3 regions of the Streptomyces sp. NPDC050988 genome follow, and region 1 is predicted to be linked to each of the others. Evidence: riboswitches for the same ligand, from Rfam matches in the RefSeq annotation. Region 1 holds a riboswitch; each other region holds the start of a gene.
The links. A riboswitch is a leader RNA that binds a small molecule or an ion and turns the genes downstream of it on or off. The one in region 1 is predicted to bind cobalamin.
Positions count from the first base shown of each region.

Region 1 (3,225 bases):
AACTCCCGTTCCAGGGCGGTGTCTTCGAGCACGATGCCGCTCCGTACGCCCGGCGGGATCACCCGCGAGGAGTGCGGAACATGCAGGACCACGGGGGAGTCCGGCGCGCCGGCCACGAGACGGTGGGAAGCCGACACGTCGTTCATTCTGGAGTCCTCGATGCGGGCGCGTGGGGGTTGGCGGTGAGCGCGGGTGCGAGTCGTGCGTCAGGGCATGTGCACCCTTCCTACTACACCAACGGGCCCCAGCTGGAGGGGTACGCGGGCCGCGCGGGGAACCGCGGGAGTGGCTACCCCTCCAGCATCGTCCGAGCTACAGGCCGTCGCGGACCATGGCGGCGACGATCTGGACGTGGCGATTGGCCGCCGTGTTCGAGAACTCGTTGTCGTAGTTCAGGCCGTAGGGCCAGAAGTGCCCGCCACCGGTGGACAGCGTCGCACCCGAACCGTCGAACTGCTTGACGAGGGCCGTGGCCTGCGCTCCGCGCCAGGTACCGCTGCCCCCGAGGGAGGACCAGCCGGAGCTCGTGCCCACGCCGATGGTGTGGGCGATCTCGTGCAGCGCGGTCCGCTCGGTCATGTAGCCGCGGTTGCCGAAGCGGATGGTTCCGTTGATGTTGCCGTCGGCCGTGGGGACGCCCGGGTCGTAGCGGACGGTGATGGTCTTGCCGAGGTCGCTGACGTTGTTGTAGCGGGCCACCGCGGCGTTCATGGCCGTCGTGATGAGGTTGTACGCCGTCTGCTGGTCCTGGGTGGGGTTGGCGGCCCGTTCGAGGGTCCAGGTGATGGTGGCCGCCGCCACCTGTTCCTTGGGGACCGGGGCGGCCTGGGGTGCGGCCTGTGCGACTCCGGGCCCGGCCAGTAAGGCTCCTGTCAGCGCGGCTATGGCCACCTTCCTTCGCCAGGGCATGGCCGCTCGCTCAGTGGGCTCCGGGGTGTGTCGTGGGCTCATGGAGAAGGCTCCTGTGTGGGGGGATGTGGAGGTTGGGCTGTCGGGTGCGGAGATGACGGCTTGGACAGTCCACGCCGTGGCCGACATTTCAAGCATTGTTCGAGATGCCGATCAGACGTACTGACGTACTGCTGTCGGAACCTCCGCCAGTATCCAGTCGCTGACTGCGACGTCAAGTGGCCCAGCCCATCCGCCACTTCCCCGGTTTGCTACGCTCCCGTCGCTGCCTGTGGGGGAAGTCCGGTGAGAGTCCGGCGCTGACCCGCAACGGTGTGCGTGGCGAACCCGTGGTTCGTCGCGTGAGCCCGATCGCCCGCAGGTGGTGCGACCCGTTGACTGCTCGCCGTGGACTGCGAGAGGGGACCGCACGGCCGGCGTGTCGTACGGGCTGCCTCTTTTCCTGATGTTCAGGCGGGCCCAGATGAAGGACCGCCCCGACCGTGCGCCGAAGTCCGAGCCCGAGCCCGAGCCAGACCTCGATCCCAACGCCGAGCCGGATATCCGTCGTGCCCTTGGTCTTTGGGCTCGGGCTGTTGCTCCTCGTGTCGATCGTGTGCGGGGTGGCTCTCGGGGCCGCGGGCGTCGGCTGGGCGGACGTGCAGCGGTTTCTGTGGGCCGGGTTCACCGGCGGGACGGTGCACGCCGGAGACATGGCCGCGTACACCATCGTCTGGGAGATCCGGCTGCCGCGTGTCGTGCTCGGTGCTGTCGTCGGAGCGGGGCTCGCGGCCGTCGGTGTGGCGGTGCAGGCGATGGTGCGCAACGCGCTCGCCGATCCGTTCGTGCTGGGTATCTCCTCGGGCGCCGCCGTGGGCGCCAACGCCGTGATCCTGCTCGGCGCGTTCGCGGGGCTGGGAGTCTGGGCGCTGTCGTTGTCGGCGTTCGTCTCGGCTCTCGCGGCGATGGTGCTGGTGTACTCCGTGGCCCGGTCGGCGCACGGGCTGACGCCGCTGCGGCTGATCCTGACGGGGACGGCTCTGGCGTACGGCTTCGAGGCCGTCACGACCGTGATGGTGTTCGGGGCGGCCCGGGGCGAGGCGGCACGGTCGGCCATGATGTGGCTGCTGGGGAGCCTGGGCGGCGCGACATGGGCGCAGGTGCCGCTCGCCGCCGTGACCGTGGCGGCCGGGTGGGCGTGGCTGCGGTGGCGCGCCGAGGCGCTCAACGCGCTCGCCATGGGTGACGAGACCTCGGCCGCGCTCGGTGTCCAACCGGGGCGGCTGCGCCGGGAGTTGTTCCTTGTCAGCGCCGCCGTGACCGGCACCGTGGTCGCGGTCAGCGGGGCCATCGGGTTCGTCGGACTGATGGTGCCGCACGTCGTGCGGATGCTGGTCGGGGCCGATCACCGGCGGGTACTGGCGGTGGCCCCGCTCGTCGGCGCCGTCCTGCTCCTGTGGGCGGATCTGTTGTCCCGGCTGCTGCTGGCACCCGCCGAACTGCCCGTCGGGGTGATCACCGCGGTGGTGGGTGTGCCTGCCTTTCTGCTGCTGATGCGGCGCGGCGGTTACGCCTTCGGGGGCCGCTGATGGCCGCCGGGGCCGACGTGAGGAAGGTGGGCGGCCATGCGGCTTGACCTGGCAGGGGTGGCGGTCGAAGCCGCCGGAGTCCGGTTGGTCGACGACATCCGACTCGCCGTGGACAGCGGGGCGTTCGTCGGTCTCGTCGGCCCGAACGGCAGTGGCAAGTCCACCCTCCTGCGCTGCGTGTACCGGGCGCTGAGTCCGGCGGCGGGCACCATACGGCTCGACGGGGACGACGTACACGCCATGTCGCCCCGGGCCGCCGCCCGGGTGCTGGCCGCACTGCCGCAGGAGTCGTCGGCCGAGTTCGACTTCACCGTCGCCGAAGTGGTCGACATGGGCCGGCTGCCGCACCGGGACCGTACGGCCGCCGGGGACCGTTCCGTGTGCGCGGACGCCATGGCCCGCACGGGTGTCACACACCTCGCCGAGCGCGGGTTCCTCGCCCTGTCCGGCGGTGAGAGACAGCGCGTCCTCATCGCCCGCGCACTCGCCCAGCAGCCCAGGGTGCTCGTCCTCGACGAACCCACCAACCACCTGGACATCGCCCACCAGTTGGACGTGCTCTCGCTGGTCCGGGCCAGCGGCCTGACCGTGCTGGCCGCTCTGCACGACCTCAACCTGGCCGCCGCGCACTGCGATCTCCTGTACGTCATCGACGGCGGCCGAATCGTCACCTCGGGTGCGCCGCACGATGTGCTCCAACCGAACCTGCTCGCCGGGGTGTTCGGGGTCCGCGCGCATCCCGTACGGC
Region 1 covers NZ_JBITFQ010000009.1:26,636-29,860, forward strand. Annotated here, with positions in the region: gene ACIBEI_RS21085 (N-formylglutamate amidohydrolase) at 1-146, opposite strand, end outside; gene ACIBEI_RS21090 (hypothetical protein) at 313-909, opposite strand; cobalamin riboswitch at 1,141-1,287, shown strand; gene ACIBEI_RS21095 (FecCD family ABC transporter permease) at 1,431-2,477, shown strand; gene ACIBEI_RS21100 (ABC transporter ATP-binding protein) at 2,514-3,225, shown strand, end outside.

Region 2 (3,225 bases), on a different contig from region 1:
CCTCGCTCGGGTACCGGGTGGCGGTGCTCGCCGTCGACCCGTCGTCGAGCCGGACGGGCGGGTCCATCCTCGGCGACAAGACACGCATGGAACGCCTGGCCGTCGACCCGGCGGCCTTCATCCGGCCCTCCCCCACCGCCGGGACGCTCGGCGGAGTCGCGAAGGCGACCCGGGAGTCGATCGTGGTGATGGAGGCGGCGGGCTACGACGTCGTCCTGGTCGAGACGGTCGGCGTCGGCCAGTCCGAGACCGCCGTCGCGAACATGGTCGACTCCTTCCTGCTCCTGACCCTCGCCCGGACCGGGGACCAGTTGCAGGGCATCAAGAAGGGTGTCCTGGAGCTGGCGGACGTGATCGCCGTCAACAAGGCGGACGGACCCCACGAGCGTGAAGCCCGGGGCGCGGCAAGGGAGTTGGCGGGCGCTCTGCGGCTGATGCATCCCGCCGATACCGCCTGGACGCCACCGGTGCTGAGTTGCAGCGCCCGTGAGTCGACCGGCCTCGACACGGTCTGGGAGCGCCTCGAACAGCACCGCGCGCTCCTCGACTCGACCGGCCGCCTCGCCGCCAAGCGCCGTGACCAGCAGGTCGACTGGACCTGGACGATGGTGCGCGACGAACTCCTCGGCCGCCTGCACGCCGACCCCGCCGTACGAGCTCTCGGACCCGACCTCGAACAGCGGGTCAGGGACGGCGAGTTGACGGCCACGCTCGCCGCCGAGCGCATTCTGCGGGCGTTCGGCGGCGATACGGACTGAGCCGCCGGACCGGGCCGGGCTGAGCGGCACCGGGTCGGAGTGGGAAGTGCGCAACGCGTGTTCACTCCGGCCGGTGCGCCACCGGCTGAGGGGCCGGTGGCCGTTGGGGGACCAGGGCGGGCGGCGCCACAGGAGTGGGGCGGTACCCGCCCGGTTCACCTGGGCGGTGTCTCGTACGACCGTCCGGCATATGGGCAAAGTTCCGCGTCGCGCGGCCGCGCCCCCTAGGCTGGCCGGTGCAGCTGGTTCGCCCCGTCCGCCAGGCGGGATGCGTCGCAAGAGGGAACCCGGTGGGAATCCGGGACTGCCCCGCAGCGGTGAGCGAGAACGACCGCCGTCATACGCACTGGGCCCCGAGAAGCGGGACCTGGGAAGCGACGGCCAGTAGGTGTCCTCCGTACGGAGGACGTGCTCGCGAGTCCGAAGACCTGCCATCTGCCCGTACGTGACCGATCGCGTACGGACATCCCGATGACCTCGTGGGCGGGTCGGCGTACATATCCGGTGGACGACCGCGCCTTGCCGCGCGAGGTTCCTCGGCCGGGTTCGTCACCCCTTCGCGCTCACGTCCGTCCCGGGATCTCAGGGAGACATCTCGCGAAGGAGAGTTCCGTGACATCGAAGTCCGCAGCCGCGGCGGCACGGGCCACCGTGTACGGCTACCCCCGTCAGGGCAGTGGCCGGGAACTGAAGAAGGCGATCGAGAGGTACTGGAAGGGCCGCGTCGACGCCGACGCCCTCCGGGCCACCGCCGCCGAACTGCGCCGCACCAACTGGCGGCAGCTGGCCGAGGCAGGCATCCACGAAGTGCCGACCGGCGACTTCTCGTACTACGACCATGTCCTGGACACCAGCGTCATGGTCGGCGCGATCCCCGGGCGCCACCGCGCCGCAGTCCAGGCCGACGCGCTCGACGGCTACTTCGCGATGGCCCGCGGCACGCAGGACGTGGCGCCGCTGGAGATGACGAAGTGGTTCGACACCAACTACCACTATCTGGTGCCGGAGTTGGGTCCGGACACCGTCTTCACGGCCGACTCCGCCAAGCAGGTCGCCGAGCTACGCGAAGCCCTCGCCCTCGGCCTCACCGCCCGGCCGGTCCTCGTCGGACCCGTCACCTACCTCCTGCTCGCCAAGCCCGCGCCCGGTGTGGCCGCCGACTTCGACCCGCTGACCCTGCTGGACCGGCTCCTGCCGGTGTACGCCGAGGTCCTCTCCGACCTGCGGGCGGCGGGCGCGGAGTGGGTGCAGCTCGACGAACCGGCCCTGGTCCAGGACCGTACGCCCGCCGAACTCAACGCGGCCACGCGCGCCTACCGCAACCTCGGCGCGCTCACCGAGCGTCCGAAGCTGCTGGTCGCCTCCTACTTCGACCGGCTCGGCGACGCGCTGCCGGTGCTGGCCAAGGCCCCGGTAGAGGGTCTCGCCCTCGACTTCACCGAGGCGGCCGCCGCCAACCTGGACGCGCTCGCCACCGTGGGCGGGCTGCCCGGCAAGCGCCTGATCGCGGGCGTGGTCAACGGCCGCAACATCTGGGTCAACGACCTCACCAAGTCCCTCGCCACGCTCGGCACCCTGCTCGGGCTGGCCGACCGGGTCGACGTGGCCGCGTCCTGCTCGCTGCTCCATGTGCCGCTCGACGCGACCGCCGAACGGGACATCGAGCCCCAGATCCTGCGCTGGCTCGCCTTCGCCCGGCAGAAGACGGCCGAGATCGTCACCCTCGCCAAGGGACTCGCCCAGGGCACGGGATCGATCACCGGCGAACTCGCCGCCAACCGGGCCGCCCTGGCCTCCCGCGCGAACTCGCCCATCACCCGCGACCCGGCCGTACGGGCGCGGGTCGGTGCGGTCACGGACGCCAACTGCCGCCGCTCCCAGCCGTACGGCGAACGCGCCGCCGCGCAGCGCGCCCACCTGGGTCTGCCCCTCCTCCCGACCACCACCATCGGCTCCTTCCCGCAGACCGCCGAACTGCGCGTCGCCCGCGCCGACCTGCGCGCCGGGCGCATCGACACGGCCGGCTACGAGGAGCGCATCAGGGCCGAGATCCAGGAGGTGATCTCCTTCCAGGAGAAGACCGGCCTGGACGTCCTCGTGCACGGCGAGGCCGAACGCAACGACATGGTCCAGTACTTCGCCGAGCAGCTGACGGGCTATCTCGCCACGCAGCACGGCTGGGTCCAGTCGTACGGCACCCGTTACGTCCGTCCGCCGATCCTGGCCGGCGACATCTCCCGCCCCGAGCCGATGACCGTGCGCTGGACGACGTACGCCCAGTCGCTAACCCCGCGCCCCGTCAAGGGCATGCTCACGGGGCCGGTCACCATGCTCGCCTGGTCCTTCGTCCGCGACGACCAGCCGCTCGGCGACACCGCCCGCCAGGTGGCCCTCGCCCTGCGCGACGAGGTCAACGACCTTGAGACGGCCGGGACTTCGGTCATCCAGGTCGACGAACCCGCGCTGC
Region 2 covers NZ_JBITFQ010000023.1:7,795-11,019, forward strand. Annotated here, with positions in the region: gene meaB (methylmalonyl Co-A mutase-associated GTPase MeaB) at 1-758, shown strand, start outside; cobalamin riboswitch at 985-1,209, shown strand; gene metE (5-methyltetrahydropteroyltriglutamate--homocysteine S-methyltransferase) at 1,371-3,225, shown strand, end outside.
Region 2: it holds a riboswitch for cobalamin, as region 1 does, so the genes downstream of both, metE (5-methyltetrahydropteroyltriglutamate--homocysteine S-methyltransferase) here and ACIBEI_RS21095 (FecCD family ABC transporter permease) in region 1, are expected to answer to the same signal.

Region 3 (3,225 bases), on a different contig from region 1:
CTCCTGCCCGCTGCACGACCCGCTCGCCGTGGGCGTGTGCGCGGACGAGTCGTTCGTGACGCTCGCGGAGGGAGCCGTCGTCGTCGAGTGCGCCAGCGAACTCACCCGCGGCCAGACCGTGTTCGTCCCCTCGGCCGCCCAGCGGAACTACTACACCGAGTCGCCCGCCCTGACCGCCCGCACCCGCCACATGGGCCGTGTGGCCCTCGGCCCGGGCCCACGCGACTTCACGAAGGACTTCGTCACGACCCTCCCGCAGTGGCCGGCCGTGGGCTGAGCCCCCACGGATGACCTCGGCCCTGGTGCGGGAAAAACTCGGCGGCCCCACGCCGTACCCCTCGGGCACACTGCCAGGCATGGACATCGTGATCAGGCGGGCGAGGCCCGAGGAGTACGAGGCTGTGGGTGAGATCACCGCGCAGGCCTATCTCGGGGACGGGCTCCTCGACTTCGGCGAGAGCGACGAGTATCTGGGCGAGCTGCGGAACGTGGCGAAGCGGGCCGCGGCCGCCGACGTACTGGTGGCCGTGGTGGGGGCAGGGGCGGGCGAGCGGGTCGTCGGCGGCGTGACCTTCGTCCCGTCCGGCGGGCCGATGGCCGAGATCGCGCGCGAGGGCGAGGCGGAGATACGGATGCTGGCGGTCGCCGGGGAGGCCCGCGGGCACGGGGCGGGCGAGGCCCTCGTACGCGCCTGCGTCGACGGCGCCCGGGCCACGGACGGCTGCGTACGCGTCGTGCTGTCCACCCAGCGCACCATGCACAGCGCCCATCGCATCTACGGACGCCTCGGCTTCACCCGCGCCCCCGACCGCGACTGGAACCCGATCCCGGACCTCGACGACATCATGCTGCTCACCTACGAGTTGACGCTCTGACACCCTCCGAAGCCGACACGACACAACATGTGGGGGTGCTTCCCGAGCCCGGCACAAGATGTATGCTCATGCTCGCTGTCGCCGCAGGGGAATCCGGTGCGAATCCGGAACTGTCCCGCAACGGTGTACTTGTGCATGTCTGTCCCCAGAGGAGAGCCGTGCGCCTGGTCAGTCCGAGGACCTGCCGACAGCGTGCCCAGGCCACCCGGCCCGGGTGCCATGACGTCCGGGCCTCGCGGAGTGGGCCGGTGGACGCGGCGTACCGCTGCGCAGAGCGTGTACCCCCGTGTGCCCCGAACCCCTCTCCCCGCAGGCCCCGTGCCGAGCGAGGGAGAGCCCCACGTGACCATCGCGCCAGCCGATCCGGTCTCAGCGAAAGCGCCCCAGTACCAGCAGGACAGGGCCGAGGCCGACGGACCGGGAACCGCGTTGCTGCGGACCCTGACCGACCTCACCGCCGACCTTCCCGACGCCGATCCCGGCAGGGTCGCCGCCGCCGCGCTGCGCGGCCGGTCCTCCGTGGGAGCCGACGGGATCACCGCGGAGCTGCGCGAGCTGGCCACGGAGGCGGCCGCGGGCCTCATCTCCGAGGACCCCGTGTACTCGAAGCTGGCCGCCCGCCTGCTGACGATCGGCATCGCCGAGGAGGCCGCCTCGCAGGGGGTCCGGTCCTTCTCCGAGTCCGTCGCGGTCGGCCACCGCGAGGGCCTGATCGCCGACCGCACCGCCGAGTTCGTACGGACCCACGCGGCCCGTCTGGACGCGCTGATCGACCTTGAGGGCGACGACCGCTTCGGCTACTTCGGCCTGCGCACGCTGCACAGCAGGTATCTGCTGCGGCACCCGATCACGCGGTCCGTCATCGAGACGCCCCAGCACTTCATGCTGCGCGTGGCGAGCGGTCTCGCCGAGGACACTGCGCTGGATTCAGAAGCGGGCACCCGGTCGGTCGACGAAGTGGCCGCGCTGTACCGGCTGATGAGCCGCCTCGACTACCTGCCGTCCTCCCCCACGCTCTTCAACTCCGGTACGCGGCACCCCCAGATGTCGTCCTGCTACCTCCTCGACTCCCCGCTGGACGAGCTGGACTCCATCTACGACCGCTACCACCAGGTGGCCCGGCTATCGAAGCACGCGGGCGGCATCGGCATCGCGTACTCCCGTGTCCGTTCCAGGGGTTCGCTGATCCGCGGCACGAACGGGCACTCCAACGGCATCGTCCCGTTCCTGAAGACGCTCGACGCCTCGGTCGCCGCCGTGAACCAGGGCGGCCGGCGCAAGGGCGCGGCCGCGGTGTACCTGGAGACCTGGCACTCCGACATCGAGGAGTTCCTGGAGCTGCGGGACAACACCGGTGAGGACGCCCGGCGTACGCACAACCTGAACCTCGCGCACTGGATCCCGGACGAGTTCATGCGCCGGGTGAACGAGGACCGCGTGTGGTCGCTGTTCTCGCCGTCCGACGTGCCCGAGCTGGTCGACCTGTGGGGCGAGGAGTTCGACGCCGCCTACCGCAAGGCGGAGGAGCAGGGCCTCGCCAAGAAGACGATTCCGGCCCGCGATCTGTACGGCCGCATGATGCGCACCCTCGCGCAGACCGGCAACGGCTGGATGACCTTCAAGGACGCCGCCAACCGCACGGCCAACCAGACCGCGCTGCCCGGCCACACGGTCCACTCCTCCAACCTCTGCACGGAGATCCTGGAGGTCACGGACGACGGCGAGACGGCGGTCTGCAACCTCGGTTCGGTCAACCTCGGCGCGTTCGTGAACACTGCCCCCGGGGCCACCGAGGTCATCGACTGGGAGCGGCTGGACTCGACCGTCCGTACCGCCGTCACCTTCCTCGACCGGGTCGTGGACATCAACTTCTACCCGACCGAGCAGGCGGGCCGCTCCAACGCCAGGTGGCGACCGGTGGGCCTGGGCGCGATGGGTCTGCAGGACGTCTTCTTCAAGCTGCGGCTGCCCTTCGACTCCCCGGAGGCCAAGGCGCTCTCCACCCGGATCGCCGAGCGCGTCATGCTCGCCGCGTACGAGGCGTCCGCCGATCTCGCCGAGCGCAACGGCCCGCTGCCCGCCTGGGAGAAGACCCGTACGGCACAGGGTGTGCTGCACCCGGACCACTACGACGTGGAGCTGAACTGGCCGGAGCGCTGGGCGGCGCTGCGAGAGCGGATCGCCTCGGTCGGCATGCGCAACTCGCTGCTGCTCGCGATCGCGCCCACCGCGACGATCGCGTCCATCGCGGGCGTCTACGAGTGCATCGAGCCGCAGGTCTCCAACCTCTTCAAGCGCGAGACCCTCTCCGGCGAGTTCCTCCAGGTCAACTCCTACCTGGTGGCGGAGC
Region 3 covers NZ_JBITFQ010000004.1:485,298-488,522, reverse strand. Annotated here, with positions in the region: gene ACIBEI_RS13465 (nucleoside hydrolase) at 1-277, shown strand, start outside; gene ACIBEI_RS13460 (GNAT family N-acetyltransferase) at 357-875, shown strand; cobalamin riboswitch at 908-1,079, shown strand; gene ACIBEI_RS13455 (ribonucleoside-diphosphate reductase subunit alpha) at 1,218-3,225, shown strand, end outside.
Region 3: it holds a riboswitch for cobalamin, as region 1 does, so the genes downstream of both, ACIBEI_RS13455 (ribonucleoside-diphosphate reductase subunit alpha) here and ACIBEI_RS21095 (FecCD family ABC transporter permease) in region 1, are expected to answer to the same signal.